Regions from separate parts of the Mesorhizobium sp. M0496 genome, predicted to be linked through region 3. Evidence: riboswitches for the same ligand, from Rfam matches in the RefSeq annotation. Region 3 holds a riboswitch; each other region holds the start of a gene.
What was found. Region 3 has a riboswitch for cobalamin ahead of NKI73_RS19550 (DUF1636 family protein). Riboswitches for the same ligand answer to the same signal wherever they lie in the genome.

Region 1 (10,404 bases), on a different contig from region 3:
CTGGTCAACGACGATGGCACCGTCAAGCGCGGCCCGCAGGTGCAGGCTTTCGCCGAGGAGCATGGCCTGAAGCAGGTTTCGGTGGCCGACCTCATCGCCTACCGGCAACGCAAGGAAACGCTGGTCGAGCGCGTCGCCTGCTCGGAAATCGACACGCTTGGCGGCAAGGCGCAGGTCTTCACCTACACGCTGCCGTGGGACTCCATGCATCACGTTGCCATCGTCTTCGGCGACATCCGCGACGGCGAGGACGTGCCGGTGCGCCTGCATTCGGAAGACGTCGTGACGGATGTGTTCGGCACCAGCCATCGGCTCGACGCCATCATGAAGACGATGGGCGAGCGCAGGCGCGGCGTCATCGTCTATCTGCGCGAAGGCTCCGTCGGCGTCGCCCATCAGGAGCGCAAGCGGCCGGCGAGCGGTGACCGCGAAGATCATGAAGAGGCGCGCCGCCGCGAAAACGAGTGGCGCGAGATCGGGCTCGGCGCGCAAATCCTGAAAGATCTTGGCATTTCCTCGATCAACCTGATCGCCTCGCGCGAACGCCACTATGTCGGCCTCGAAGGTTTTGGCATCCACATCGCCAAGACCGAGATTCTCTGAGCTTCCGGCCGACAGCGCCCGGTTTAAAACCGGGCGCCCGTCAACTATTCCGCAGGGATGGCGGCGGCTTCGCATCCGTCCAGTTCGCACTCATTCGTAGCAAGGCTGCGCTGGCCAAGCAGCACGGTAGCCAGGGCGATTGTGCCTGAAGCAACCGAGACCCAGAACCCGTTCTGAGCGCCGAACGCGTCCACCACCGCACCGGCGGCGAATGACCCGATGGCCATGCCGATGCCGATCCCCGTCATCACCCAGGTGATGCCTTCGGTCAGCATCGCTTCCGGCACGTGCCGCTCGATCAGGCCGAAGGCGGTGATGAAGGTCGGCGAGATCGCCACACCGCTGATGAACACGGTCAGCGCCAGCAGTGGCACGGTGTCGGCGGTGAGCGGCAGCAGCGTACCGAGCGCGACGAGGGCGACTGCGATGGCCAGTTGGCGTTGCAGCGGTGCTTGCAGGTTGAGCGCGCCGACGATGATACCCAGCACGAACGATCCCAGCGCATAGACGCCGATGACCAGGCTGGCGGCCCCCGGTTGGCCAAGCTCCTTGGTGATCGCCACGGTGCTCACTTCCGTCGTCGCGAAGGTCGCGCCGATGAAGATCAGGGCGAAGGTGATGATCTGCACCGGCCGCAGGCGGATTGCCGAGCCGCGTGAACCCTGTTCCACCGGCCGCACTTGCGGCTCGGTCGAGCGCTGCAGGATGAAGGCGGTCGAGCCGAAGGCAAGGAACAAGGTGCTCACCAGCATGCCCGCTTCCGGGAACAGGGCAGCACTCAGGCCCACCGACAGCGATGCCCCGGCGATATAGACCAGCTCGTCGGCCGCCGACTCGAAGGCGAAGGCGGTGTTCATCTGCGGCCGCCCGCGGAAAATCTCGGTCCAGCGTGCGCGCACCATCGCCGGGATGCTGGGCATCGCCGCGGCCAGCAGTGCCGACACGAACAGCGTCCATACCGGCCAGTCCCGGTTGGCCGCCGCAATCAACACGACGAAAGCCAGTACCGAAATGATGGTGGTGGGCACCACGATCCGCGTCTGGCCAAGGCGATCCACCAGTCTCGATATCTGCGGCGCGAGAAAAGCGTTGGCCAGCGCGAACGTCGCGGCGACGGCGCCCGCCAGCCAGTACTCGCCACGCGTCTGCGACAGCATTGCCACGATGCCGATTGGCGCCATGGCAATCGGCAGGCGCGCCATGAAGCCGGCGGCGGCAAAGCCCTTGGTTCCTGGGGCACGAAAGATCTCCGAGTAGGGATTTTGCATGGGTTGGTTCCTCGACAAAGCACGATTCGACAATTACATACGATGCGTATGAATGTTAAATAGAGCATACGCCGCGTATGTCAATTGGCATACGGTTCGTATGTGGATAGGGCCAGGAGCCATGCACAAACCCCGCAAGGAGATGATTGCCGAGACGCGCGCCAAGCTGATCGCGGCGGCCCGCCATGCCTTCGGCACAACAGGCTATGCCGAAGCCTCGATGGATGATTTCACCGCATCGGCCGGGCTGACGCGCGGCGCGCTCTATCACCATTTCGGCGACAAGAAAGGTCTGCTGCAGGCGGTTATTGCCGAAATCGACGGCGAGATGGCGGCGCGCATCAATGAGATAGCGTCGAGAGCGCCGACCCGCTGGCAGCATTTCGTCGACGAATGCTCGACCTATATCGAGATGGCGTTGGAGCCGGAAATCCAGCGCATCATGTTCCGGGATGGCCCGGCCGTTCTGGGGGATCCGGCACAATGGCCGAACGCCAACGCGTGCATCGCTTCAATGACAGGCCATCTGACAGCGCTGCAGGAGGAGGGGGTTGTCGTCTCTAGTCTCGACCCCGAAACTGCCTCGCGGCTGATCAACGGTGCGAGCAGCCAGGCGGCGCAACGGATCGCCAATTCGACGGACCCCGAAGCGACGTCGAAGAAGGTGGTGGAGGCGTTCAAGCAACTGCTCGAAGGCCTGCTCAAAAGGCCGGGTTCGCAACCGGACTGAAATCCCGTCGGCGGTCAGGCACACCGGGACTCCGAACTCAGGTTAACAAAAGGCCTGAGGACGGCCAGTCCAGCGGTGTCGGCAGCTTTTGTGCCGGTAGCTTTCGTGTCGATAGGAATTTTTTCTTGACTTCGTGACCTCAGCTATGGTACATATCCATCCATGGTGCTGATTTGCGCCAGTGACCCGCCGCACAGGCGGGTTTTTCGTTTCCGTCAGCCAACGCGCCGGCGAACCTGTTAACCCGAGTTCGTTGCCCTGCGGCGCCACGGCCGACAATTGACAATCGCCGGGTTGGGTCCATCCTCTTGCACCACCTCTGGGGGGAGATTCGGGACATGTGGGATTTCGATATCGGCAGGTCGGTGTCCATCATGATGCGGACCTGGCCGTTCATTGTCTTTCGCATGATCGTCTATTTCGGCATCACGCTGGCCTACATCATGGCGACCGGCATGGGCGCCAGCGTCGGCTATGGCGTCGGCCATATCTCCACCGATCCCGACGGGCCGCTATCCTTTGCCCTGTGGGGCGGGGTGGTCGGTTTCGGCGTCGTCTCGATCGCCGTTTACTGGATCCGCGAATACATCCTCTATGTCGTCAAGGCCGGCCATATCGCCGTGATGGTCCATCTGATCGACGGCCGCGACATTCCCGGCGGCCAGGACCAGATCGCCTACGCCAAGGATATCGTGACCCAGCGTTTTGCCGAGGCCAACATCCTTTTCGTCGTCGACCAGCTGGTCAAGGGCGCCATCCGCGCCATCACCGGCCTGCTCGGCGGCATCGCCGCTTTCCTGCCGATCCCGGGCTTGAGCGGCCTGATCTCCTTCGTCAACACAGTGATCCGCCTGTCGCTGACCTATGTCGACGAGATCATCCTCGGCTACAACATACGCATCAATTCGTCCGCGCCGTTCGAGACGGCGCGCCAGGGCGTCGTGCTCTATGCCCAGAACGGCAAGGTCATGGTCAAGAATGCCGTCTGGCTGGCAGTCATCATGTGGGGCGTGTCGTTCGTCATTTTCCTGCTGATGCTGGCGCCGGCCGCCGCCATTCTTTTCCTGATGCCAGGGCAATTGGCGGGCTGGGCCTTCGTGCTCGCCATCGTCTTCGCCTGGGCCTTCAAGGCGGCCTTCATCGAGCCTTTCGCCATCGCTTGCCTGATGCAGGTCTACTTCAAGACTATTGCGGGCCAGGTGCCAGATCCGGCCTGGGACGCCCGGCTGGCTGAGGCGTCGTCGAAGTTCAGGGAACTCAAGGACAAGGCGCTGGCCTCCTTCGGCGGCTCGCGCTGGGGACCGGCCGGCGCGACACCCTGATCAGCGAGGCTCGACGGCGCGGCAGCAACAGCGTTGAGGCGCGCCACGGTCGATTTGAGCAACGCTTCACCTTGCCCGGAAAACGTCTCACTCATGATCAGCTCCGGTAGCGGCAGTCGCCGTCCCCAGCCATGCGTTTCGAGGTCGGGCTTTGGCGCGAACTCCGAGACGCGGCCGACGCAGAGATAGGCGACCGGCGTCACATGATCGGGAATTGACAGCAGGCTTTTCAGCGCCTGCGCCTCGATGATGCTGACCCAGCCGACGCCGACGCCTTCGGCGCGTGCCGCCAGCCAGAAATTCTGCACCGCGCAGACCGTGCTGTAGAGGTCCATCTCCGGATTGTGCCAGCGTCCCAACGGCGAACCCTTCGAGCGTTGGCGGTCGCAGGTGATGCAGATGTTGAGCGCGCTTTCGCAGATGCCTTCCAGCTTGAGCTTGCGGTAAAGCGCCTGCCGGTCTTCCTCAATTGCCGGCAATTCCTGCTCGCGTGCCGTCAGGAACAGGTCGCGCACCCTTTCCCGTCGTTCGGCATCGCGAATGACTATGAAGTTCCAAGGCTGCATGAAGCCGACCGACGGCGCGTGGTGGGCGGCAAGCAGCAGCCGCGCCAGCACCTCATCATCAAGCGTGGTGGGCAGGAAATGGCTGCGCACGTCACGCCGTGTGAACATAGCGCGATACACCGCATCGCGCGCATTCTGCTCAAATCCATTGCCAACAGCAGCGGTCATGTGTTCCGGCATCGCTTGTCCCCTTGCGATTGCAGCAGTTTCAAACGGTCAGAGCGTACTTTGTGCGTCCAAGTGGACGCACGTCGCTCTGATGTCGTCCGCCTGACCATGCGGATGACGATGCCTGCCAGGCCGGTCTTCTGGCTCGGGATCAACCCGCGTCCGGTGCCTTCCCGTCATCGACAGTGGCGTATACCGGCGCGGTCCCCCTTACAGCGTTGGGCACGCCACGGAATTCAACCGTGTTCCCGATTCTCCCGTTTGCACGGGCACCAGGCAGTGGCGGGGACCTTACGCCGAAGCGCAGACGACGCCAATGCCTGCGGCGACACGAATGGACGCAGGCGCGATTTTCCCCAGTCATCAGCCGCCTGCGCATGGCCTTTGTCGATCCGGGTCACTAGATTAGGACGATGACCACTCGTCTCTACACCCATCCGATCTTCCTCGAGCACCTCACGCCACCCGGCCACCCCGAACGGCCGGACCGCTTGCGCGCCATCGATCGCGTGCTCGATGACGAGGCCTTTGCCGCGCTCGATCGTATCCAGGCGCCGGAAGGCGACGAGGCCACCATCCTCTACGCGCATCCCGCCGATTTCGTCGCCCGCGTGCGGGCCGCCATTCCCGACGAGGGGATTGCGCGCATCGACGCAGACACCACTGCCAGCCCGAAGAGCTGGCAGGCGGCGATCACCGCGATCGGTGCCGCCAACGCCGCCGTCGACGACGTCTTTGCAGGCCGCGCCGACAATGTCTTCGTCGCCGCGCGGCCACCCGGCCATCATGCCGAAAAGACCACGGCGATGGGCTTCTGCCTGTTCAACACCGCGGCAATCGCGGCGCGCTATGCGCAGAAGAAACACGGCGTCGAGCGCGTTGCCGTCGTCGACTGGGACGTGCATCACGGCAATGGCACGCAGGATATTTTCTGGGACGATCCGTCGGTGCTCTATTGCTCTACGCACCAGATGCCGCTTTATCCCGGCACCGGGGCAAAAAACGAAACCGGCGCCGGCAATATCGTTAACGCACCATTGGCGCCGCAGACCGGCAGCGAGGTTTTTCGCGATGCCTTCCTGTCGCGCGTGCTGCCGGCGCTCGACAATTTCGCGCCCGACCTGATCGTCATTTCGGCCGGGTTCGACGCGCACCACCGCGATCCGCTGGCCGAGATCAACCTGACCGAGGACGATTTCGACTGGGCGACCGGCCAGCTGATGCAGCGCGCGGCGCGCCACAGCGGCAACCGGCTCGTCAGCCTGCTCGAGGGTGGCTACGATCTGCAGGGATTGGCATTTTCGGTCGCCGCCCATGTCGGGCGACTGATGAAAGGATGAATGATGGCTGGTGAGACCAACGAAGACGTCAAGGCGATGAGCTTCGAACAGGCACTCGACGCGCTGGAGAAGATCGTCGATGATCTGGAGCGTGGCGACGTGCCGCTCGACCAGTCGATCCGGATCTATGAGCGCGGCGAGGCACTGAAGGCGCATTGCGACCGGCTGCTGAAGGCCGCCGAGGACAAGGTCGAGAAGATCAGGCTGTCGCGCGACGGCAAGCCGGTTGGAACGGAGCCGCTTGACGCGGATTGAGGCAGTCCGAACGATGGTCTTGCCTCACCGGTTTTTGGACATGATCATGATCGAGGATAGAACGCATCCCGATTGAAAGCGCTCCAGGACAAGAGGAGATACGGAAACGATGTGCAGAAACATCAAGACCCTGTTCAATTTTGATCCGCCTGCAACCAATGACGAAGTCCGCGATGCGGCCCTTCAGTTCGTCCGCAAGCTGAGCGGAACGACGCGGCCTTCGAAGCAGAACCAGCATGCCTTCGACCACGCGGTCGAAGCCATCGCGGCATCGGCGCGCGAACTGCTCGATTCTCTCGAAACCCACCAGCATCCGCGCAATCGCGAAGAGGTGGCGGCCAAACTGCGGGCAAAGGCGGCGATCCGCTTTGCCTGACGCGGCCAGGGCAGGCATTGCCCGCTGACAAGGAGAGTTCATGAGCTTCTTCCCGGGGAAAGACCCTGAAGTCGGCGACGCCTTCGCCAGCGACCAGATCGAACTGATGGTCATCCCGAATGCGAAGGATATTGGCGGTTTCCAGGTGCGCCGCGCCCTGCCGACCGCCAAAAGGCGGCTGGTCGGACCCTTCATCTTCTTCGACCGCATGGGCCCGGCGATCCTGCGCGCCGGCCAGGCGCTCGATGTCCGTCCCCATCCGCATATCGGTCTGTCGACGGTCACCTATCTGTTCGATGGCAGGATCAGGCATCGCGATTCGCTGGGCACCGAAATGGTCATCCAGCCCGGTGACGTGAACCTGATGACCGCCGGCCGCGGCATCGTTCATTCCGAGCGTACGCCGGAGGAACTGCGCGGCGCGCCGATGTCGATCTCCGGCCTGCAGACATGGCTGGCATTGCCGGACGGCAAGGAAGAAGTGGCTCCGGTGTTCGAGAACACCGCAGTGCTTCGGCTGCCCGAGATCGACGCCGAAGGCGTCAGCGGGCGCATCGTCATTGGTGATTTCCAGGGATTGCGGTCCCCGGTCAGGGCCGACTCCGAGACGCTTTATGCCGATCTGCGCCTGGCGCCAGGCGCCAGCGTGAAGATCCCGGCCGATGCGGAAGAACGAGCGATCTACACACTGGAAGGCGAGGTCTCGATTTCGGGCGACGTTTTCCCGGCCGAACGGCTGTTGGTATTCCGGCCGGGTGATGGGATCGTCGTGTCGTCGCAGACCGGGGCACATTTCATGTTGTTTGGCGGCGCCTCGCTCGGCTCGAAGCGTTACATCTGGTGGAATTTTGTCTCGTCATCAAAGGAGCGCATCGAACAGGCCAAGGAAGAGTGGAAGACGGGCCGTTTCGATATCGTTCCTGGCGACGAGAAAGAATACATTCCGCTACCTGAAGGCTAGGTCATGATCCCGAAAAGTGGGAACCGGTTTTCGGAAGAGATCATGCCCAAACAAAGAGACAGGCCCAATCCGCGTCACTGGCACGCATTTACTTTCACTGTCTGGCGGCCTATCCCGCCAATGAACAGAAAGCCTGAGCACCCGTGAACGCAACGCCGCATACGCCGCTTCTCGACAAGGTCCGCATCCCGGCCGACCTGCGCACGCTTGCCGAAAGCGAGCTGCCGCAATTGTCAGCCGAGCTTCGCGCCGAACTGATCGACGCCGTCTCCCACACCGGCGGCCACCTTGGCGCCGGCCTCGGCGTGGTCGAGCTGACGGTGGCGCTGCATTATGTTTTCAACACCCCCGAGGACCGGTTGATCTGGGATGTCGGCCATCAGGCCTATCCGCACAAGATCCTGACCGGCCGCCGCGACCGCATCCGCACACTGCGCCAGGAAGGTGGCCTGTCCGGCTTCACCCGCCGCGCCGAGAGCGAGTACGATCCCTTCGGCGCCGCCCATTCCTCGACATCGATTTCGGCCGGCCTCGGCATGGCCGCCGCTCGCGATCTTTCCGGCGGCCGCAACAATGTCATTGCCGTCATCGGCGACGGCGCGATGTCGGCCGGCATGGCCTATGAGGCGATGAACAATGCCGGCGCGCTCGATGCGCGGCTGATCGTCATCCTCAACGATAACGACATGTCGATTGCGCCGCCGACCGGCGCGATGAGCGCCTATCTGGCGCGTCTGGCCTCGGGCAAGGCCTATGTCGGCCTGCGCGATTTCGGCAAGAAACTGACCTCCTATCTTGGCAAGCGTGCGGATCGTGCGATCACCCGGGCGGTCGAGCATGCGCGCGGCTACGTCACCGGCGGCACGCTGTTCGAGGAACTCGGCTTCTATCATATCGGCCCGATCGACGGTCACAATCTGGAGCATCTGATCCCGGTCCTGAAAAATGTCCGCGACAATGGCGAAGGCCCGGTGCTGATCCATGTCGTCACCCAGAAGGGCAAGGGCTATGCGCCGGCGGAAGCCGCCGCCGACAAATATCACGGCGTCAACAAGTTCGATGTCATCACCGGCGCGCAGGCCAAGGCGCCGGCCAACGCACCGGCCTACACCAAGGTGTTCGCCGAAAGCCTGGTTCAAGAAGGCCGCGCGGACGACCGCATCGTCGCCGTCACCGCCGCCATGCCGAGCGGCACCGGTCTCGACCTGTTCGGCGAAGCATTCCCGTCGCGGATATTCGATGTCGGCATCGCCGAACAGCACGCGGTGACTTTCGCGGCAGGCCTTGCCACCGAAGGCTACAAGCCGTTCGCGGCGATCTATTCGACCTTCCTGCAGCGTGCTTACGATCAGGTCGTCCACGATGTCGCGATCCAGAAATTGCCGGTGCGCTTTCCCATCGACCGCGCCGGCTTCGTCGGCGCCGATGGCGCGACGCATTGCGGCGCTTTCGACACCACCTTCCTGGCGACATTGCCGGGTTTCGTAGTCATGGCCGCTGCCGACGAGGCGGAACTGCGCCACATGGTGCGCACCGCGGCGAGCTATGATGAGGGTCCGATCGCCTTCCGCTATCCGCGCGGCAATGGCGTCGGTGTCGACATGCCGGAGCGCGGCTCGGTTCTCGAAATCGGCAAGGGCCGCATCGTCAAGGAGGGCACCAAGGTAGCACTGCTGTCCTTCGGTACGCGGCTGCAGGATTGTCTGATCGCCGCCGAGGAGCTAGGTGCCGCCGGGCTTTCCACCACGGTCGCCGATGCCCGTTTCGCCAAGCCGCTCGACGAAGATCTGATCCGGCGGCTGGCCCGCTCGCATGAGGTTCTGGTGACGGTGGAGGAGGGCGCCGTCGGTGGCTTCGCCAGCCACGTGCTGCAATTCCTCGCTCACGAAGGTCTGCTGGAAAGCGGGCTGAAGGTGCGTCCGCTGGTTCTGCCCGACGCGTTCACCGACCACGCCAAGCCGGAGAAAATGTATGCCGATGCCGGGTTGGACGCAGCCGGCATCGTGCGCACGGTCTTCGTCGCGCTCGGGCACAGCACCCACGCCCAGCGTGCCTGAATCAAAGTCTCAAAGACTTGATTCAGTTCGTCGGTCAACGATGTTAAACCATTGTTTACGCTGACGTTTGGCTTTTCGCTTACCGTGTCTCTTGGCCGTTTTTCAACGGCGCCCTGCTAGATCGTTGATCAGGCAGGGAGACGACAACAATGAAAACGCTTCTGTGCGGCGTAGCGCTTTGCGCTGTCATCGCCGCGCCGGCCGCCGCCGAAACGCGCTATGATCGCAGCCTCGAAAAGGCGGCCATGGGCATCGTCGCCGGCAAGATGGGCGATATCCGCGGCGGCTTTTCCTACAAGCAGGTGCCGCAGCTTGTGGTCGTGCCGGTAGCAGCGCCGGCGGCTGTGACCGAACGCTCACGCGAGGAAGCCACGGGCAAGCCGGGCGACGGTCTGTCGCCCGCCGTGGAACGGCAGGTTTCGCGAACCATTTTCTAAATTGGAAGCCAGCAAGCCTACAGCTGCTTGAGAGGGTATGATCGGAAGCGGTCTATCATGCCGCCCATCGGCGATCTGAAGAGGCTACTCCTCCGCCAGCTCCGCTTCTTTCGCCGGTTTCCCGGAGCGCCAGGATTTCGCGGCGTGGCGAGCGCGGTCGGCCACCACGGCGAGGCGTCCGCGCAGGCTTCGCCCACCCAGCACCGATGACAAGGTCACCGAATGCGTCGCAAAGCGGCGCTTGAAATCCTCGCCGCCGCAGAGAAAGTCGATCGTGGTCAAGCCCCGGTCAAGCGACCACTGAATGTAATCCATCATCAG
Region 2 (10,404 bases), on a different contig from region 3:
ATGGCGTTCTCGATGAAGATCGGGAAGGAGAACAAGGCCGAGATCGACCGGCGCGTGCGCCAGGCGGCGGAAATCCTGCAGCTGACCAAATATCTCGACCGCTTGCCCAAGGCGATGTCGGGCGGACAGCGCCAGCGCGTCGCTATCGGCCGCGCCATCGTGCGCAATCCGAAAGTGTTCCTGTTCGACGAGCCGCTGTCGAACCTTGACGCCGCACTTCGCGTTGCCACCCGCATCGAGATCGCCAAGCTCAAGGAATCGATGCCCGCCACGACCATGATCTACGTCACCCACGACCAGGTCGAGGCGATGACGCTGGCCGACCGCATCGTTGTGCTCAAGGACGGCCATATCGAACAGGTCGGCACGCCGATGGATCTCTACAAGAAGCCCGGCAATCTGTTCGTCGCCCAGTTCATCGGCTCGCCGGCCATGAACATCCTGCCCGCGACCATCGACAAGACCGGAAATCCGACTGTCGTCAGCCATGTCGGCGGGCGCAAGGCAACCGTGCCGATCACGACGCCTGCTTCGGCAAAGGGCGCCGCAGTGAGCTTCGGCGTGCGGCCGGAGGATTTGATCATCGCCAGCGGTGCGGACTATCTGTTCGAAGGGACGGTCGACTATGTCGAGCAGCTCGGCGAGGTTCAGCTTGTCTATGTCGACATCGGCCGCGCCGACCTGCCGTTGGTGACCAAGCTGCCTGGTAATGTCGAAGTCAAGCGTGGCTCGACATTGCGCTTGAGCGCCAATGGCGAAGACCTGCATATCTTCGATACGGATGGGCGGTCCTTCGCGCTTCACGAAGCGGAAGCAAAGGCAGCCTGATACGGAACCATCTCGACGGTCAAAAAAAGAGCGGCGGGCAAGGCCCACCGCTCTTTTCTGGACATCGGCTTCGGCTGTTAGCGACCGAAGAGGTTCCGGTCGCTGCCCTGAGGGGCGGACTTCGATACATCGCCCGACGAATTGAGCAGCTTGTAGATGGGCGATTCGCTCTTGCGGATCGAGCCCGTATGCGAAGTGTCGACGTTGACGGTCGCCTGCTTGTTGATGTCGGTTCCGCCAACGTTGTCGTTGCGGGCATAGGCGCTGCCGGCGGCAATCAGAACAGCGGCGGCAGTAAGAACAATCTTCTTCATTTTTGATACTCCGTATTTTCGAATTCGATGCGGCGGGTTAACCCGCCGCATCGCTGTCTGATGTTGGTTTGGTCGGATGTTAGTTGTTGCCGAACAGATTGCGGTCGCTGCCATGGTTGACAGGCGCCTGCGTGGCCGGCTCCGACTTCTGGGTGGAAGCCGTGTACGAGCTGTCGGTGGCGGTGGTGGCAGGCTGGTTGGCGCCGTTGGAGCCAAAGTTGTCGCTGCCTGCGAAGGCGCTACCCGAGATGGCGAGAACCGCAGCGGCAGCAAGAATGATCTTCTTCATTTCAAGTCTCCTGATTTCTGAATTTCGCCAGAGCGGCGGGCAAGCCCGCCGTCTGCCGGTAATCGGCTTTTAGTTGTTGCCGAAGAGATTACGGTCGCTGCCCTGGGCAGGCGTCTGAGCAGCCGGTTCCGACTTCTTGACCGAAGCCGTGGACGAGCTGTCGACAGCAGTGGCTGCCGCGGCGTTCGAACCGTAGTGGTCGCTACCATTAGCGAAGGCGCTGCCCGAAATCGCCAGAAGGACGGCGGCAGTGAGAATGATCTTTTTCATTTTATGTACTCCAGTATTTTTCCCGTCCGTCTAGCGGCGTGTCTTGGGAAGAAATCGCGTCGTTCGGACAGCCCCGATGTGGGAGGGCATCCTCGCCTTTTCCAATCACGAAGTTGTTTCGTGTGGACCATGAGTCCGCCACTTGAAATTGTGCCAAGGGCTTCTACACACCACTTTTTACTTATATTTTTCAATGATTTAAGAAAAACCGCCCGCTTGATCACCAACTGTTTCGAAGGTCCGGCGTTCACACCGTCCTGCACGCACCGTCAACAGAAACGAACCGTTCGGTTCGATTTTAGAAAGAGCTAATAGTCACTTTTCGAAACTGTTAACTTTTTTGGCCCCGGGTGAGGGGTCGGTTTCGAGGAGATTGCAGATGGAAATGGCCGCCGCGGAGATAGGATTTCAGCTCTGCAATCGCCAACCGGAACGTTTCGCATCCGTGTCGCGCCGCATGGATACGATGTCGTTTTCATGCCGATGGCGCGCCCGCGATCGTGGTTAGATCATATCATCTCAGGTGCCGCTTCGTGACGACGAGGCGGAGAATTGGGAAGCCGGTCAGAATCCGGCGCTGCCCCCGCAACGGTGGTGGAGTTCAAGTCGCAACGGGAGACCACTGGGCAACTGCCTGGGAAGGTGTCGCGATGGTCCGCAAGGACAACTCCAGAGCCCGGAAACCAGCCCGAGATCATTGAACTCGACTGATCGCGGTGGGCGGTCAAGAGGTGGATAGTGCATGTCCGGCGCATCGCCGGCCTGCGTCCAATCCTTCCTCCGTCACCACCAGTTCAGTCCTTAGAAACGAGGACAGGACATGGAAACTCGCAACGACATGCTGAGGCTCTTGAACAGCCGCCGGCAAGGCTTTTCGCTAGAACAGCCCTTCTACACCGATCCGGACTACTTCAAGCTCGACATGGAGCTGATCTGGTATCGCGACTGGCTGTTCATTGGCCACGATTGCGAGCTGCCGAAGCCGGGCAGCTACATCACGGTGCAGATCGGTGACTATCCGGTCGTCCTTGTCCGCGACCAGCAAGGCAAGATCAACGCCTTCCACAATTCCTGCCGCCATCGCGGCAGCCGCGTCTGCAATACCGAGAGGGGTACGGCGGCAAAGCTCGTCTGCCCCTATCACCAGTGGACCTATGAACTCGATGGCCGCCTGCTGTTTGCCCGCCAGATGGCCGACGGTTTCGACAAGAGCGAGTTCAGCCTGAAGCCGGTCGCCTGCGAGAGCGTCGGCGGCTACATCTTCATCTGCCTGGCCAGGGAGCCCGCCGATTTCGCGCCGATGCGGGCGATGATCGAACCTTATCTTTTGCCGCACCGGTTGCGCGAAGCAAAGATCGCCTTCGAGAGTACGATCATCGAGAAGGGCAACTGGAAGCTGGTCTGGGAAAACAATCGCGAGTGCTATCACTGCGTCGCCAATCATCCCGAGCTGTGCAAGACCTTCCCCGAGGCGCCGACCGTAACCGGCGTCAACGGCGCCGACAGTGACCCCGAAATGGTCGCGCATTGGGCCAAATGCGAGGCATCAGGCCTGCCGAGCAAATTTCGCATCGATCCGGCCGGACAGTACCGCGCCACCCGCGCGCCGTTGCTGCGCGATGCCGTCAGCTACACCATGACCGGCAAGCGGGCGGTGAAGAAGAACCTCTCCGACACTGTCTCCGCCGACCGGATCGGCACCTTGATGCACTATCACTACCCGACGACCTGGAACCACATCCTCATCGATCACGCGGTGACGTTCCGGGTGCTGCCGATCAGCGCCACGGAAACGGCGGTGACGACGAAGTGGCTGGTGCACAAGGATGCGGTCGAGGGGGTCGACTACACCATCGACGATCTCACCCATGTCTGGACCGAGACCAACGACCAGGACCGTCGCATCGTCGAGGAAAACGCCTTCGGCATCCTGTCGCCCGCCTATGAACCAGGCCCCTATTCGGAGCTGCATGAGGGTGGCGTGATCCAGTTCGTCGAATGGTACGCGTCGTTCATCGGCCCGCGCCTCGCCGAAGGCGGCCGGCCGACCCTGCGCAGCGTCGCCTAGCGCATGTCGCCCAAAATGCGCAGCGGCCTTGGGATCATGCACAAAACAAAAGAGATAAGAGGATGAATGCGATGACGGATCTTGGCCTCTATCGCCATCTCGACCAGATGACGCCCTGGAACGACCGGCTGCAGGTGCTAGAAGTGATCGGCGTCAGCGACGAAGCGCCTGACGTCAAGACCTTCACCTTCCGCTCCGACAACCAGACCTGGTTTCGCTACAAGCCGGGCCAGTTCTTGACGCTGGAGCTGCCGGCCGCGGACGGGCCGCTGATGCGCACCTACACGCTGTCGTCCTCGCCATCGCGGCCGTTCTCGATCGCGGTGACGGTGAAGGCGCAGGCCGGCAGCATCGGCACGCGCTGGATGTTCGACCATCTTACGCCCGGATCGCACGTCAAGGCCTATGGGCCGACCGGTGACTTTTCGCTGCACAGCCACCCGGCGGCCAAATATCTGTTCATCTCCGCCGGTTCCGGCGTGACGCCGATGATGTCGATGCTGCGCTGGCTGAACGACTGTGCGCCATGGACCGATGTCGGCTTCGTCAATTGCGCGCGCCGTCCGGAAGAGATCATCTTCCGCAAGGAACTTGAGCTGCTCGGCAGCCGGATGCCCGGCCTGTCGCTCGGCTTCATGATCGAGGAGCGGTCGAGCCGCGAGGGCTGGTTTGGCCATATGGGCCGCATCGACGCCATCCGGCTGCCGCTGCTGGCGCCCGATTTCCGCGAGCGCGAAATCTTCTGCTGCGGCCCTGATCCTTTCATGCGCGCCGTGCGCGGCATGCTGGACTCCGCCGGCTTCGACATGACGAAATACCATCAGGAGAGCTTTGCGGCGCCTGCCGTGGAGAAGATCCCGGCGCCGTTCGCTTTGCCGGCGAGAGACGACGCCGTCGCCCCGGTCGAAGCCGCGACGCCGATCCGTTTCGCGCTTTCGGATGTCGACGCCGAATGCGTCGCCGGGCAGACCGTGCTGCAGACCGCGCGGGCCTCCGGCGTGCGGATACCCGCCGCATGCGAGTTCGGTCTGTGCGGCACCTGCAAGGTGAAGAAGGTCGCGGGCGACGTCGAGATGAGCCACAATGGCGGCATCCTGGACCACGAGATCGACGACGGCTTTATCCTCGCCTGTTGCTCAAAACCGCTTTCGGCGCTCGAAATCGAGGCGTGATCGGCTTGGAGCCGCTGGCGCACGTTGGCTTGCCAAGCAAGAATCGAGTGTTTACAGGCGTTATAGGCTGAGCGACCGCGCCGACCGGCGACTGCTCGCGCGGCTGCGGGGGCCAAGACAAATGCGTCATAGCGATGTCTACGCAATTTCGAGCAAGGATATTGTCTTTGAATCTTTCGACGGCGAAGCCGTCGTGCTCGATCTTTCGAACGGGAAGTATTTCGGATTTTCCGATTCGGGCAGCAGGATTTGGCAGGCGCTATCGTCCGGCGTCGATGCCCAGGCTCTGGTCGGGCTGACCGTTGGCGCCAGGACGATTGGCCCCGATGAACTCGAAGGTTTCGTATCGCAATTGCTTGAACTGGGGCTCCTGGTTCGCCTGGATGCGCCACCGCTGCCGCTGCCTGGCGAACTGCTTGCCGACCTTGCCGCCACAACCGAGTCGCTCGCTGTGAGCGTTCACGACGACCTTGCCGACCTCATCATCGTGGATCCTATCCATGAAGTCGAGGAACCCGTTGGCTGGCCGGCGGTAAAGCAGACATCCTGACGGGCGACTGGTTGCATCGCCAGAGAGGGACACTGGACCTGACCATATCGCGCGTCACTCTCGAAATCTTGCCGGACTACGCCCGGTATCTCATTGCCGCCGCTGAACGCACGGCCGCATACAATTCAGTCGTGCGTAGGATCAACCTTCCCCGGCTTGAGGTTAGCGCGCATCTCAGCCCCGGCGCGCTGGCGGATGCACTCAGCCATGCTTTTCTCGAGACCCGGGATGATCAGCCGGAAACGTCCCGTTGCCGCATTTTCATTGTGCATCCGGGCGTCGCTGGTATCCCCGAGCCAGCCAAGTGGGCCGACGCGCATTTCACCGAGCACGGCTTTGCCAAGCGGCTCGCCGAGGCCGGGTTGCGTGGCCATCACTTTCACGATCTCGACTTCTGGCAGTTCTATGATCCGCAACGTCGCGTTGGCGTTCAGTTGATGGCCTCGGCTGAAGCTTTTCCACCATGGGAGCCGGGAGCACCGTTGCGGGCTTTCCTGCATTGGGAATATGCGGCACGCGGCATGCGACTTGCCCATGCAGGCACGCTCGGCGCCAACGGCAAGGGCGTGCTGCTGGCAGGCGCGGGCGGTGCAGGGAAATCCGGGACGGTCGCTGCCGGCCTCCTCAACGGGCTGGACAGCGTCGGCGATGATTATGTGCTGATCGACCTCGCCGGCGGCGTGACTGCCCGCCCGCTGTTTTCAACACTCAAACAGGATCCCCAGGGATTTGCACGGCTTGGGCTGAAGCAACGGCTGCCGGCGCATGGTCCGCTCAACTGGCAAGGCAAGCACACCTTTCACATTGGTGAGATTGCGCCTCAGCCGGTGCCTGAAACTCTGGACATCGTTGCGCTGGTGGTGCCACATATCGGTGGTGGCGAGGTAAGTTCGATCGTGCCGGTGTCGCGCAAAGATGCCATGATTGCCTTGGCTCCGTCTGGCATAGCGCAGATGCCGGGCGAGCGGGAAAGCGGTTTTCGCTTCTTCGGCGACCTGACGCGCCTGCTGCCATGCTACCGTCTGTCGCTGGGAACGCAGCCCCGGGAGATAGCCGGCACGGTCGCGGACTTTCTCGCGCGGGGCGCTTCGTGAAACTGAGCGTGATAATGCCTGTCTACAATCGCGAGCGCTATGTCGTTTCGGCATTGCGCTCGCTGGTGCGGCAGCGCGACGCCGCTGATCTCGACATCATCGTCATCGATGACGGCTCGACCGACGCCTCGGTTGAAGCCGTGCGCTCGATGATGCGCGAGACACCCTGCATCCGCCTGTTCCAGCAATCGAACATGGGCATCGCCAAGGCGCGCAATGCCGGGCTGCGGCAACTGCCGCCGGACGCCGCGTTTGTGTCCTTTCTGGATTCTGACGACATCTCGCTGGCCGGGCGGTTCAAGGCAGATCTTGCGCGCTTCAAAGCCGATTTCGACCTGGAGCTGACCTATTCGCTGATAACCCTGGCAGACCGGATTGACGACGAGCGGCTGGAACCGACACCCGACAGCCGCACGATGACACTGCGCGGAATTTCGCTGAGTGCGGCCCTGTTCAAAAGGCAGCTTATCGACCGGACGGGCCAGTTCGATGAGGATTTCGAGCAGGCCGAGGATACTGATTATCTGCTGCGCGTTTTCGAAACGGGACCGAACTGCGAACTGATGGACGCCGTCGCGATCTACTATCGACGGCACGCCGGGAATGTTACCAAGGAGCATGGCGGCAGGGTTCGCAACAATTTGCGTGCAATTCATAAGTCGATGCGACGGCGCAAGGCCGACCCCTCGCTGCGAGACGTCCAGGGAATCTTCGAACTGAAGAGTCCCGCTGATTGGCAGATGCTATGATGCTGCACACAATCGGGCCGCATCAGCCAAGCCGCGAACGGTCGTGGAGCCGCCTATGAGGCTGAGCGTGATCATGCCGGTCTACAACCGCGAAGCCTTTGTAGGCCCGGCCCTGCGCTCGCTGCTGAGGCAACGCGACGCTGCCGATCTTGACATCATCGTCGTCGATGACGGGTCGACCGACGGATCGGCCGAAGCAGTGCGCTCGGCGATGGACGAGAACCCGTGCATCCGCCTCTTCCAACAGCCCAATCTTGGTGTGACCCGCACGCGCAACGTCGGGCTTAGTCTGATCAAGCCGGAAACGGAATTGGTATCCTTTCTCGATTCGGACGATATTTCCCCATGCGAACGGTTCGCGACCGATCTCGGACTGTTCCGGAACGATCCGGACCTGGACCTCACCTATTCAAGAATGATGCTTGTCGACAAGATCGACGACGACCGCCTTGAGCCGGCCGCCGACAGCCACAGCATTACGGTTCGCGGCATCCATCTGTCGGCGGCGATCTTTTCGCGCAGGCTTGTCGAGCGTATCGGTTGCTTCGACGAGGCCTTCAACCAAGCCGAGGATACCGACTACCTGCTGCGCACCTTCGAAAGCAGGCCAAGACATGCGATGCCGGAGACAGTGGCCCTCTACTACAGACGTCATCCTGGCAACATGACCCGCCAAACCGATGTCCAGTCGCGTGAATTCATGCGCGCTATTCACAAGTCGATGAATCGCCGCAAGGCAGATCCGTCCCTGCGTCGAATCGAAGGTATCTTCGATCTCAGGGATCTCGCTGACTGGCATTTCATGTGATGAGCGGATACGGCGTCGTCATTCCGGCCTTCAACGCGAGCGGTACGATCTCCGAGACGTTGCGGTCGGTCGCGGCCCAGACGGTGCGACCCGAAATGGTCGTGATCGTCGACGACGGCTCGACCGACGATCTTGCTTCGGCGATCGACGGCATTGATCTCCAGATGCAACTCCTACGCCAGGACAATGCGGGACCCGGCAGTGCTACGACCCGTGGTATTGCGGCACTCTCGACGCCGCTTATCGCGACGCTGGACGCAGACGATCTGTGGCTGCCTAATAAAATCGAAAGGCAGATCGCATTCTTTGACGGATCGCCCGCGACATCCGGGGTTTTCTGTCACCTGCGGAATTTCCGCAACGACCGGCCCGACGCACCCGAGGCAGCGACCGTGCCCGGCTGGTTGCGGACGACCATGATGATCCGCCGCACGGTTGCCGAGGCCGTCGGGCCAGTCATCGACCAAGCAGGCGGGCGCGGTGAGATGATCGACTGGATCGCCCGGGTTCGTGAGGCAGGCTTTGTCCTTGCCATGCTCGACGACGTGCTTGCATTGCGCCGCATCAGGCCGGGCAGCCTTTCCCATGGCCGGGATCCGGAACGCGACCGCGGCTATCTCCAGGTGGCAAGGCTCGCCATGCAGCGGCGAGCCCAGAACAAGGCGGGCTCCAGTTGAAAGCCGGGCCGGTTCGCCGTATCGGCCGTCGCTTTCCGGACTATGGTTGGTCCTGGCCGACCGGCCAGCTCGACCAGTTGCTCAAGGCAGCCCTGTTCGCCGATGAAGACGCAGCCGCCGGCTGCGCCGCGCGCTGGCTGGATGAGAACGACATCGATCTTGTCTCGTTTAGAGAACACCGGTTGCTCGCTGCCATCTCCGACAGGTTCGGAAGAAAGTTGGCTGGCCATTCCGCCCATCCGCGCCTCGTCGGCCTGCAGAAGATGCTGTGGACGAAGTCACGGATGGCGATGCGCGAAGCAGAGCCGGTGCTGAAGGCGATGATCGACGGCGGCGCCGATATCATGTTGATCAAGGGCGCCAGCCGCGTTGCGGTGGACGCCTCGGCACAGCGTGGTCGGGTGGCCCACGACATCGATATACTGGTGCGCCCGCGCGACATGGCTGCCGTGTTCGACATCCTGCGCGATCGCGACTGGCAGATCGCCTCGGGCGTCAGTGCGCAATATCTGCGAACCCGATTGGCGTCGCTGCGGTCGATGAACTTTTTCAAGGGTCGTTTCGGCGACATCGACCTGCATCAGCTCGGCTATGACGGCTCGCAGATGAGCTCGGAAGACGATCTGGCGATCTGGCAGCGAGCGATCCCGGCCGAATTCAGCGGCGTCGCGGTCTTCGTGCCGTCGCCGGCCGATCGCATGGCCTTGGCCATCGCCCATGGCGGCCTCGACGCCCACACCCACAGCGACTGGCTTGTCGATTGTGCCGTCGCCATCCGTGGCGGAGACGTCGACTGGGATGTTTTCCTCGACATCGTCGGCAGACGCGGTCTGGCCGTTCCGGCGGCAGTGGCATTGTCCTACCTGGTGTTTGAGATCGGCGTTTCCGTGCCGGGGCCGACATTGGCCAAAATCTTCGGGATGGCTGATAGGGCTGGCCTGTCGCGTTGGTCGTCGATTTTGCAAGCCAAGCCGCGCACGGATTTCGGCACCCTTGTCTGGCTGTCGCGCGGACTTGCCAAGCAATTGCGCCTGAAGCGCAAGAAGGGCCGGTTGCAGCAGAAGCCCCACGCCAAACCTTGGCGTGGCAGGCCAGCCGCGCGCAACCCGCAAGCCGCACCGATGCCTTTGACGTTTTCGCAAGCCATCGCCTGCCCGCCGATGATGGGCGACATGATGCTTGCTATCGTCGTGAGAATCAGTGTTCCGCCTGTCCGGCGCCGCATCGAAATGGAAATCAATGCCGGTGATGGCCATATCGCTCGGCTGCGCGCTATGGCCATCAGCCGATCCGGAAAGGAACGCGTGCTGTATTTTCGTGGAAGGGTGACGCTCGACGGCGCACGGAATGACCTGACGCTCGAAGCGCGACCGTCGCGTCAGTTTCGCGAATGGAACGACGAGGCCACGGTGGCTGCTTATGGAGCCTTGCCTTTCCAGCTGCTGTCGGCGCACTTCTCGCCTATTGGCTGAGAGCGCGATCTCTATAGGACTCCTCAGACCCCGTAGCGTTCGGTGCGAATGACTTCCGCTGCGACGCCGGCATCGATCAGCGCCTGGGCGGCGGCTGACACGAAAGCGTTGGA
Region 3 (10,404 bases):
CGGCGATGCGGCCCTCGAAGGCGCCGGGCGCGGAGACGCCTTCGCCCTCTGCGCCGCCATAGGCGTGCGATGTTGCGTCGAGATAGGCGCGGCCGATTTCTTCGCGCGCCGCCCAGTCGCCGGAGGACAGGAGATACTCGACGCCGGCGCCGTACGTGCCGGGCGAGGTGCCGAAGATTCGCGGGCTGACCTTGCCGTCAGTGCGGGTCCTCGCCGCGAGCGGGTTTTCCGAATCGTCCTCGTCGCGGGCGGCAACGGCGTTGGCGGCGGCATCGATCAGCGCGATCTGGGTCGGGAACATGTCGCGGAACAGGCCGGAGATACGCCAGGTGACGTCGACGCGCGGCCGGCCGAGCGTGGCCGGCGGCAGAACTTCGATGCCGGTGATACGGCCGGTCGCAGAATCCCATTGCGGCCGGCAGCCCATCAGCGCCAACCCTTGCGCGATCTCTTCGCCGCCGGTGCGCAGCGACGCCGAACCCCAGAGGTCGATGACCAGCGAGCGCGGCCAGTCGCCATGCGACTGCATATAGCCGCGCACGACTTCTTCGGCCGCCACCCTGCCGAGATCATAGGCGGTCGGCGTCGGCATGGTGCGCGGGTCCGACGTGAAGAGGTTGCGGCCGGTGGGCAGGACGTCGGAACGGCCGCGCGCGGGCGCGCCTGCCGGACCGGCCTTGATGTGGCGGCCATCGAGCGCCGCAAGTAGCGCCGTCTTCTCGGCGTCAGCGCTTTGGCGACGCATGGCGTCGGGCTCCTCATCGGGGGCGCGACCGTAGATATGCAATCCGTCCTTGATGGCGAAATCCTTGAGGTCGCAGAGCCAGGCGTCAATGCGGCGCAACGCTTCATCGGGCGCGTCGGTTCTGGCGACGCCGGCTTCGGAAGCGAGGCCGGTCTTTTGCGCGGTTTCGACGATCAGCTTGGCCAGACGGTCGCGGCGGCGGCGGTCGAGCCCGTCGGCCTGGGCGTATTCGTCGACCAACCGTTCCAGCTTGTGCTGGTTCTCGTCCAGCCCTGCGCCGGTAAGCGGAGGCGGCAGATGGCCAAGGGTGACGGCGGCAATGCGCCGCTTGGCCTGCGCCGCTTCGCCGGGGTTGGAGACAATGAAGGGATAGATTACGGGCAGGGGACCGGTGACGATCTCGGGAAAGCAGTTTTCCGAAAGCGCGACCGTCTTGCCCGGCAGCCATTCCAGCGTGCCATGCGCGCCGACATGGACCAGCGCGTGGATGCCCAGCAATTTGCGCAGCCATAGGCCGAAGGCGATCAGCGCATGGCGCGGCGGTAGCGTCGGGTCGTGGTAGTCGGCGCGGCGGTCGGCGGAGCGGCCGCGATCGGGGGCAAGTGCCACGGTGACGTTGCCGAAGGTGGCGGCACGGAAGGGGAAGTGTTTCTTGCTTGATAGCGAAGGTTTGCGCGAGGCGCCCCCCTCTGTCCTGCCGGACATCTCCCCCACAAGGAGGGAGATTGAGCGGTCATCTGCGCTTTCGCCAATCTCAAACGTTGCAGGAAGGGAGCCGGCAACTGAACCGCCAATCTCCCCCCAAGTGGGGGAGATGTCCGGCAGGACAGAGGGGGGCGCCTCGCGCAAACCTGTCTCTTCTGCCTTGCCCCATGCAGCTTCTACGGCAGCGATAGCCGCAACCGGCAGGCTCTTGGAGAAGTCGAGATAGTCATCCAGCCCCAGCCCATCATTGCTCCGCGCCAGCAAATCCAGCAACCGACGCGGCGTCTCCGGAATCCCGTCAACACCATAGCCCTGTTCCCTCAGGTCATGCAGCATCGCGAGCACGCTGGACGGCACGTCGAGGCCGACGGCATAGCCGGTGCGGCCGGGGGCGCTCGGATAATCCGGGATCAGGATGGTGAGCTTGCGCCCCGCGCGTGGCGTCTGCTGCAGGCGGATGAAGGCCGCGACACGGTCAGCCACCTGCGCCACACGATCCGCTTCCGGCCGGTTGGCGAAGGCGCGGTGGCCAAGTGCCGGGTCGATCTCGCTCTCACCCTTGAAGGAAATTGCGCCGGCGAGGATGCGGCCGTCCAACTCGGGCAGCACGACATGCATTGCGAGGTCGGCGGGCGCCAGGCCGCGCTGGTTGTTTTCCCAGATATCGCGGCGGGTGGTGGCGACGATGACCTGGAAGACAGGCACGCCGGCGCGGTCGAACAAGGTTTCGATGCCGGGCTCCGCGCCGGATGCGAAAGCGGTCGCGGTGATGATGGCGGCGGGTTTTAGGGAGGCGAGCGCTGTTTCGACAAAGGCGAGTGACGTTGGGTCTTTGAGGCTGGAGACGAAGATAGGGACCGGGAGTAGACCACGCTGCCGCAGCGCCTCAAAAAGCGCATCGATGGGCGCGACATCGGCGGCCAGCAGCATCGAACGGTAGAACAGGATGGGCACGACTGGGGCGTTGACGTTGTCAACGTCGAGTTCCGTCACACCCCCCTCTGTCCTGCCGGACATCTCCCCCGCAAGGGGGGAGATTGCTCTGTCATCGGCGGTTTCGCCAATTGTCGAGGTTGTAGATGCCTCAGCGAGAGAAGCGCCGGCTTTGATGAAATCCGATCTCCCCCCTTGCGGGGGAGATGTCCGGCAGGACAGAGGGGGGTGTGAAGGAACGCCAACATTCGATGCGTCCGCCTTCTCCACGACTCCGCGTGCGGGCTCGTAAAACCCAGCCTTCGGGACCGCGACCGGCTCGACGACAGGCTCATCCTGTCCCGCCAGCCGCGCCAACCTTTGCACCAGCGCGCTCATATTCGCCGGGCCGCCCTCGCGGAAATAATCGAGCAGGCCGTCAAGCTCCTCGCGCGGCAGCGTCGAGGCTTCGATCAGCCTTAGGTCCTCGTCATGGCTCTCGCCGGGCAGCAGAGCCAGTTTTATGCCGCGTTCGCGAGCGATCGAGGCAAGCTGGTCGCAGCCGTAGCGCCACCAGTCGTAGCCGCCGAGGATGCGGACGAGGATGATCTTGGCGTGGCGGGCGACGCTGTCGACCCAGAGGTCGACGGACATGGGATGGCGCAGATCACGCAGGGCGGCCAGCCGCATCGAGGGCAGCCGGCCGGCGTCGGCCTTCCACGCGGCCGCAAGGCCGGCGAGGTCGCTGTCGGTGAAGGACAGGGCCACGATATCCGCCGGCGTCTGCCGCAGATCGACCGGCTCGGCGAGATCGTCGAGCGAGGCGGATGTCGTGGTTAGGATGTGCATCGCAACCCGTGTCCGAAATCAGCCGGCAAGTATACGCTCGATCGCCGGGCGGTTCAGCCCCTTGAGGCCGATGACAACGAGGCGCGAGCGGCGGTCGTCCTGCGCCGTCCAGGCGCGATCATAGTAGTGGTTGACGCGCGGCCCGACGGCCTGCAGCAAGAGCCGCATCGGCTTGCCGCCGACCTCGACGAAGCCCTTTACGCGCAGCACGTTCTCTTCTTCGGCGGCGGCGGCGACGCGCTTTGCAAGCTCATCGGGATTGGCGATCGAGGCAATGTCGACGATGAACGTGTCGAAGTCGTCATGCTCATGGTCGAAGGCGCCGTCATGATGGGACTTGCGGTTTTCGATGTCGTCCTCGACTGCGAGACCGAGCCCGAGCAGTACGGAAGGATCGACCTTGCCATGCGACGTCGGCACGATCTTCACCGCGCGGGCGGAGTGTTCGCCAATGATGGCGTTGGCGCGGGCAGTGCCGGCGGCGTCCATCAGGTCGCTTTTGGACAGGATGATCAGGTCGGCGCAGGCGATCTGATCCTCGAACACCTCCTCGACCGGATCGTCGTGGTCGAGCGTCTCATCCTGAGCGCGCTGCGCCTGCAAGGCGTCCATGTCGTTGGCGACGCGTCCTTCGGCCAATGCCGGCCCGTCGACCACGGCAATGACGCCATCGACGGTGACGCGGCTCTTCACGCTCGGCCACTGGAAAGCCTGGACCAGCGGCTTGGGCAAAGCCAGGCCGGAAGTCTCGATCAGGATGTGGTCGACCTTTGGCGTCAGCGACAGGATCTGGTCGAGCGCCGGGACGAAATCATCGGCGACGGTGCAGCAGATGCAGCCATTGGCCAGTTCGACGATGTTTTCCTCCGGACAGGTGTCGATGCCGCAGCCTTTCAGGATCTCGCCGTCGATGCCGATGTCGCCGAATTCGTTGACGATGATGGCAATGCGCTTGCCGCCGGCGTTTTCCAGGAGATGGCGGACCAGCGTCGTCTTGCCGGCGCCGAGGAAACCGGTGACGACGGTGCAGGGAACGCGGGAGAGGTTGGCAGACGAATCTGGAGCGGTCATTTCAAGTCCTTCAACAGGTCGAGCGGAGGGATGCGGGCAACAAGGCCGCGCTTCAGGCTATCGGGACGGCCGCGCCATGGAATGAGACCGTCCGTCGAGGTGGCGAAGAGTTTTGCGCCGGTGACGAGATCGCTGCCGCTGGTCGTGGTCAGATCGCCAAAGACGTAGCTCCAGCAACCGTCGCGCAGGATGGCGGCGCTGAGACGGCGCTTGCAATTGCCGAGGCATTCAACGCTGCGGATGCGAATATTGTCGCCCGATGCGGCGCGGCGCGTGTCGTCCGCCAGCAGTTCGCCGGCGCGGGGATGGGCGTCGGAGCCGGTTTCATCGCGGCAGGAGGCGCAGACGATGACGGTGACGCCGGCCAACGCATCATCATGGCCGGACGAAACATCCGCTGTGCCAGCCGAAAAACTGCTGTCATGGTCCAAAGATCGTGCTCCTTGCCCGGAAACCCGCCGGGCGATCGGATTCTTAGTCGCAGACGGCAGGTCTCCTGGCTCGCGGGTCATCGCCTTGGGTAGCCGCCTTCCCGGGAACTCCCAGTGGCTTTCGGCCTTGGCTCTTCGCTTACAGTTGCGGGGACAGCCGCGGATTTGGGATTTCGTCCCGCACCGCATTCCCTCTTGGCTCCTCTCGTTGAAGAGAAGAGACCGTCTGTATCGGATTTAGGCTTTTGCAGGCGGCGGTGTCAACGCGAGCTTACGACACGGTCAGGTCGGCCAACGCCGGACCCAAGTCACCGGCCGGGGTCACCTCGATGCGTTCGAGGCCGAGCCAGCCCTGCATCTGCTTCAGTTCCTGGTAGAGCTGAGCGGCAGTCTGTGGCGGCGCTTTGGGCTCGGCATAGGCCGCATGGACGCGCAGGATGCCGGCAGGCCGGTCGGCCTTCAGATCGACGCGCGCCACGATCCTGTCGCCGAGCAGGAACGGCAGGACATAATAGCCGTATTGCCGCTTGTCGGCCGACGTGTAGATCTCGATGCGGTAGTGGAAATCGAACAGCCGCTCCGTGCGCGACCGCTCGAAGACGACCGGATCGAACGGCGCCATCAGGGCGCGGGCCTCGATCTTGCGCGGCACACGGGCGTCTCTATGAAGATAAGCCGGCTTGTCCCAACCTTCGACGCGCACCGGCAGCAACTCGCCTGTTTCAACCAGTTCCTCCAGCCGGCCTTTCATATCGGCCGGCGACAGGCGGAAATAATCGCGCAAATCGCCTGATGTCGCGATGCCGTGGGCACGGGCGGAAATGCGCAGCAATTCACGGTGCGCGTCCTCGGCGGCGGGAATCGGTAGATCGAGGATCGCCTGCGGCAGCACGCGCTCGGGCAGGTCATAGAAGCGCTCGAAACCACGACGGTGCGCCGTGGTGATGCGACCGGCCCAGAACAGCCATTCGAAGGCATGCTTGGCATGGCTCCAGCCCCACCAACCACCCGAGCCCTTCTGGCCCTCGAGCGCGGAGGCGGCGATCGGGCCACGCTCGGCGACCTGGCGGTAGATCTCTTCGATATAGGCTGCGTGCTCGCGGCCCCATTTGGCGAGACCCAGATACATCTCGTCGCCGCGCTCGGCGCGTTGCATGCGCCAACGCATCAGCGGGTAAGTCTCGACCGGCAGAAAGGAAGCCTCGTGCGCCCAATATTCGAACACCGTGCGCTTGCGCGTGACCGCGGCATTGTCGAGCAAAGCGAACGGGTAGGGGCCAAGGCGCGAATAGAGCGGCATATAATGAGCGCGCACCACCGCGCTGACGGAATCGATCTGCAGCAGGCCGGTGCGGGCCAATACGCGGGCGAAGTGCCGGCGGTTCGGTGTGCCGGTCGGGCGGGGATCGAGAAACCCTTGGGCGGCAAGCGCAATGCGCCGGGCCATGGGGAGCGAGATCTTTTCCTTCATGCAGGCGTCACTCTGAGGGCGATTTGATGGGTGATTCCGGTTCATGCTAGCAGGGTTTTGGCGGCAACCATGTCAGGAGAGAAAAGTGGAGTAAAAAGCGAAGGAAATCAAACAGGAGCGGATCGGACCAGTTTGCCGCGATATGCCGTCCAGCACTGTGTTTTGAACAAGGTTTGACTTGCTTCGCTGGAAGTGCTGCGCTAACCCTCGCCGCGTTGCAGCATAGGCCCTTAAAACGGTTCAGCGGTTAAACTGTCACGCTTCCGCATTAGGGTCCGGTGCTGTAATCAACGTGGATTGGCGCCAACGGAAAGCCGAGTATGAACGCACTTCTAAGTTCGTATCTGCCCATCGTCCTGTTCATCGGCGTGGCGCTGGTTGTCGGCCTGGCGCTGCTGGCCGCACCCTTCCTGGTGGCTTACCGCAACCCCGATCCCGAAAAGCTTTCCGCCTACGAGTGCGGTTTCAACTCGTTCGACGACGCCCGCATGAAATTCGACATCCGCTTCTACCTGGTGTCGATCCTGTTCATCATCTTCGACCTGGAAGTAGCCTTCCTGTTCCCGTGGGCGGTGTCGTTCTCGAAGATCGGCATGCTCGGCTTCTGGTCGATGATGGTATTTTTGGCGGTGCTGACCATCGGCTTTGCCTATGAATGGAAAAAAGGAGCGCTGGAATGGGATTGAACGACAGTTCAGGCACCCTCGTCGCGCCGAAGCCCAAAGGTATCATCGATCCCAACACCGGCAGGCCGGTGGGGCAGGACGATCCCTTCTTCCTCGAAATCAACAACGAGCTGGCCGACAAGGGCTTTCTCGTCACCTCGACGGAAGCGCTGATCACCTGGGCACGCAGCGGTTCGCTGATGTTCATGACATTTGGTCTCGCCTGTTGCGCGGTGGAGATGATCCACACCTCGATGCCGCGCTATGACAGCGAGCGCTTCGGTGTCGCGCCGCGCGCGTCTCCGCGCCAGTCCGACATCATGATCGTCGCCGGCACGCTGACCAACAAGATGGCGCCCGCGTTGCGCAAGGTCTACGACCAGATGCCGGAACCGCGCTACGTCATCTCGATGGGCTCCTGCGCCAATGGCGGCGGCTACTACCACTATTCCTATTCGGTGGTGCGTGGCTGCGACCGCATCGTGCCGGTCGACATCTATGTGCCCGGCTGCCCGCCGAGCGCCGAAGCGCTGCTTTACGGCATTCTTCTCTTGCAGAAGAAGATCCGCCGCACCGGCACGATCGAACGGTAAATCCATGACCGCATCCCTGACCGAACTGTCGACCTATCTCGGCGAGAAACTGATCGACCGCGTGAATGACGCTGATATCGCCTATGGCGAGCTTACCATTGGCGTCGAGCCGCGCGATCTGGTCGAGGTCATGACCTTCCTGCGCGACGATGCGCGCTGCCAGTTCATCTCGATCATCGACGTCTGCGGCGCCGACTATCCGTCACGCGCCAAGCGCTTCGACGTCGTCTACCATCTGTTGTCGCCGAAGCAGAATGTGCGCATCCGCGTCAAGGTGCAGGCCGACGAGGAAACCATGGTGCCGTCGATCACCGGCGTGTTCCCTGGTGCGGACTGGTTCGAGCGTGAGACCTACGATCTCTACGGCGTGCTGTTCTCGGGCCATCCCGATCTGCGCCGCCTATTGACCGACTACGGTTTCGAAGGCCACCCGCTGCGCAAGGATTTCCCGCTGACCGGCTTCGTCGAGGTGCGCTACGACGACGAAGCCAAGCGCGTCATCTACGAGCCTGTGGAACTCAAGCAGGAATTCCGCAATTTCGATTTTTTGTCGCCGTGGGAAGGTACTGATTACGTCCTGCCGGGTGACGAGAAGGCAAAGCAGTAAATGGCTGAAACCTCCGTCCGCAATTTCAACATCAATTTCGGCCCGCAACACCCTGCGGCGCATGGCGTTTTGCGCCTCGTGCTGGAGCTGGACGGCGAAGTCGTCGATCGCGTCGATCCGCATATCGGGCTCTTGCATCGCGGCACGGAAAAGCTGATCGAGGCCAAGACCTATCTGCAGGCGATCCCCTATCTCGACCGGCTCGATTATTGCGCGCCGATGAACCAGGAGCACGCCTTTGCTCTGGCCGCCGAGCGCCTGCTCGGTATCGACGTGCCGAAGCGCGGCCAGCTGATCCGCGTGCTTTACTGCGAAATCGGCCGCATCATGTCGCACATCCTCAATGTGACGACGCAGGCGATGGACGTCGGCGCGTTGACGCCACCGCTGTGGGGCTTCGTCGAGCGCGAAAAGCTGATGGTGTTCTATGAGCGCGCCTCCGGTTCGCGCATGCATGCCGCCTATTTCCGTCCCGGCGGTGTCCACCAGGATCTGCCGCAGAAGCTGGTCGAGGATATCGGCAAGTGGATCGACCCGTTCCTCAAGTCGATCGACGACCTCGATCAATTGCTGACCGGCAACCGCATCTTCAAGCAGCGCAATGTCGATATCGGCATCGTCACATTGGCCGACGCCTGGGCCTGGGGCTTTTCCGGCGTCATGGTGCGCGGTTCGGGCGCGCCCTGGGACCTGCGCAAGTCGCAACCCTATGAATGCTATTCGGAAATGGATTTCGACATTCCGATCGGCAAGAACGGTGACTGCTTCGACCGCTACCTCGTGCGCATGGAAGAAATGCGCCAGTCGGCGAAGATCATGCGCCAGTGCGTCGATCTTCTGCTCGGCAAGGAAAGCACCGGCCCGGTGTCCAACCTCGACGGCAAGGTGGTGCCGCCCAAGCGTCAGGCAATGAAGCGCTCGATGGAAGCGCTGATCCATCACTTCAAGCTCTACACCGAGGGTTATCGCGTGCCGGCCGGCGAGGTCTATGCGGCGGTCGAAGCGCCGAAGGGTGAGTTCGGCGTCTATCTGGTCTCCGACGGCTCGAACAAGCCCTACCGCTGCAAGCTGCGCGCGCCTGGTTTTGCGCATCTGCAAGCCATGGATTTCCTCTGTCGTGGCCACATGCTGGCCGACGTCACCGCCGTTCTCGGCTCCCTCGACATCGTGTTTGGTGAGGTCGATCGCTAATGTCAGTCCGCCGTCTCGCAGAAGCCAGCGTCCAGCCAGCATCCTTCGCCTTCAACCGGGCGAATGCCGCGACTGCGAAGCAATGGATCAAGAAGTACCCCAAGGGCCGCGAACAGTCGGCGATCATCCCGCTTCTCATGATCGCACAGGAGCAGGAAGGCTGGGTGACGAAGGCGGCCATCGAGACGATCTCGGACATGCTCGGCATGCCCCGGATTCGTGGTCTCGAGGTCGCGACCTTCTACACGCAGTATCAGCTGAACCCGGTCGGCACGCGGGCCCATATCCAGGTCTGCGGCACCACGCCCTGCATGCTGCGCGGCTCGGAAGCGCTAATGGATGTGTGCCGCTCGAAAATCCACCACGACCAGTTCCACACCAACGACAAGGGCACCTTGTCATGGGAGGAGGTCGAATGCCTCGGCGCCTGCGTCAACGCACCGATGGTCATGATCTTCAAGGACACTTTCGAAGACCTGACGCCGGAACGGCTGGCCGAAATCATCGATCTCTACGGCGCCGGCAAGGGCGCCTCGGTGCCGCCCGGGCCGCAGAACGGCCGCACCGGCTCGGAGCCGGCCCCCGGCCTCACAACCCTGAAGAGCGAAAAGGCGATCCTCAAGTCGACCCGCGATAGGGAAGCCAGGGAGGCGGCCAAGGCCGCCAAGGCGGCGCCTGATGCGATCATCGCCACGGTCGCGCCGATAGCGGCCGACGCTCCGGTTGCACCTTCGAAGGCCAGCAAGCCGAAAACCGATGCGCCGGAAACCAGCCCGGCGCTGAAATCGCCTTCGCCAGTCAAGGTGGCGCCGGCCGTTGAAAAGGCGGCGAGCGTTCCGGCACCGTTGCATTCGGCCGCCAATGCCAACAAGGCGGACCCCGTGGTCGAGCAGGTTTCCAAGCAGCGCAGCGGCCCCAAGAACAAGGCCGAGCCGGCTTCTGCCTTCAAATCGCCGGAAGTCAAAGTGCCGGCGGCGAAGCCAGCCAAGCCGGCCAAACCGTCGCTGGAAGACAAGAACCGTCCAGCCGGCATCGACAGACCGGCGCTGGTCGACGACCTCAAGCTGATTTCCGGTGTCGGGCCGAAGATCGAGGGCATCCTGCATTCCCTTGGCATCTTCACTTTCGCCCAGGTCGCTTCGTGGAAGAAAGCCGAGCGCGAGT

Region 1: it holds a riboswitch for cobalamin, as region 3 does, so the genes downstream of both, bluB (5,6-dimethylbenzimidazole synthase) here and NKI73_RS19550 (DUF1636 family protein) in region 3, are expected to answer to the same signal.
Region 2: it holds a riboswitch for cobalamin, as region 3 does, so the genes downstream of both, NKI73_RS07830 (aromatic ring-hydroxylating oxygenase subunit alpha) here and NKI73_RS19550 (DUF1636 family protein) in region 3, are expected to answer to the same signal.

Annotation. Positions count from the first base shown of each region.
Region 1 is NZ_JAMYRC010000001.1:111,269-121,672, forward strand. It holds gene ribB (3,4-dihydroxy-2-butanone-4-phosphate synthase) at 1-603, shown strand, start outside; gene NKI73_RS00585 (MFS transporter) at 648-1,871, opposite strand; gene NKI73_RS00590 (TetR/AcrR family transcriptional regulator) at 1,993-2,601, shown strand; gene NKI73_RS00595 (hypothetical protein) at 2,940-3,923, shown strand; partial or broken gene bluB (5,6-dimethylbenzimidazole synthase) at 4,088-4,669, opposite strand; cobalamin riboswitch at 4,771-4,949, opposite strand; gene NKI73_RS00605 (histone deacetylase family protein) at 5,071-5,997, shown strand; gene NKI73_RS00610 (exodeoxyribonuclease VII small subunit) at 6,001-6,252, shown strand; gene NKI73_RS00615 (DUF2277 domain-containing protein) at 6,362-6,628, shown strand; gene NKI73_RS00620 (pirin family protein) at 6,669-7,589, shown strand; gene dxs (1-deoxy-D-xylulose-5-phosphate synthase) at 7,733-9,646, shown strand; gene NKI73_RS00630 (hypothetical protein) at 9,796-10,083, shown strand; gene NKI73_RS00635 (GNAT family N-acetyltransferase) at 10,168-10,404, opposite strand, start outside.
Region 2 is NZ_JAMYRC010000005.1:168,254-178,657, forward strand. It holds gene NKI73_RS07810 (ABC transporter ATP-binding protein) at 1-828, shown strand, start outside; gene NKI73_RS07815 (DUF680 domain-containing protein) at 906-1,142, opposite strand; gene NKI73_RS07820 (DUF680 domain-containing protein) at 1,222-1,431, opposite strand; gene NKI73_RS07825 (DUF680 domain-containing protein) at 1,501-1,701, opposite strand; cobalamin riboswitch at 2,206-2,407, shown strand; gene NKI73_RS07830 (aromatic ring-hydroxylating oxygenase subunit alpha) at 2,522-3,769, shown strand; gene NKI73_RS07835 (FAD-binding oxidoreductase) at 3,841-4,941, shown strand; gene NKI73_RS07840 (PqqD family peptide modification chaperone) at 5,063-5,491, shown strand; gene NKI73_RS07845 (serine kinase) at 5,503-6,585, shown strand; gene NKI73_RS07850 (glycosyltransferase family 2 protein) at 6,600-7,334, shown strand; gene NKI73_RS07855 (glycosyltransferase family 2 protein) at 7,390-8,142, shown strand; gene NKI73_RS07860 (glycosyltransferase family 2 protein) at 8,142-8,819, shown strand; gene NKI73_RS07865 (nucleotidyltransferase family protein) at 8,816-10,291, shown strand; gene NKI73_RS07870 (ferredoxin reductase) at 10,315-10,404, opposite strand, start outside.
Region 3 is NZ_JAMYRC010000023.1:38,065-48,468, reverse strand. It holds gene NKI73_RS19560 (cobaltochelatase subunit CobN) at 1-3,211, opposite strand, end outside; gene cobW (cobalamin biosynthesis protein CobW) at 3,230-4,282, opposite strand; gene NKI73_RS19550 (DUF1636 family protein) at 4,279-4,713, opposite strand; cobalamin riboswitch at 4,752-4,955, opposite strand; gene NKI73_RS19545 (winged helix-turn-helix domain-containing protein) at 4,985-6,184, opposite strand; gene NKI73_RS19540 (NADH-quinone oxidoreductase subunit A) at 6,505-6,870, shown strand; gene NKI73_RS19535 (NuoB/complex I 20 kDa subunit family protein) at 6,861-7,442, shown strand; gene NKI73_RS19530 (NADH-quinone oxidoreductase subunit C) at 7,447-8,049, shown strand; gene NKI73_RS19525 (NADH-quinone oxidoreductase subunit D) at 8,050-9,240, shown strand; gene NKI73_RS19520 (NADH-quinone oxidoreductase subunit E) at 9,240-10,404, shown strand, end outside.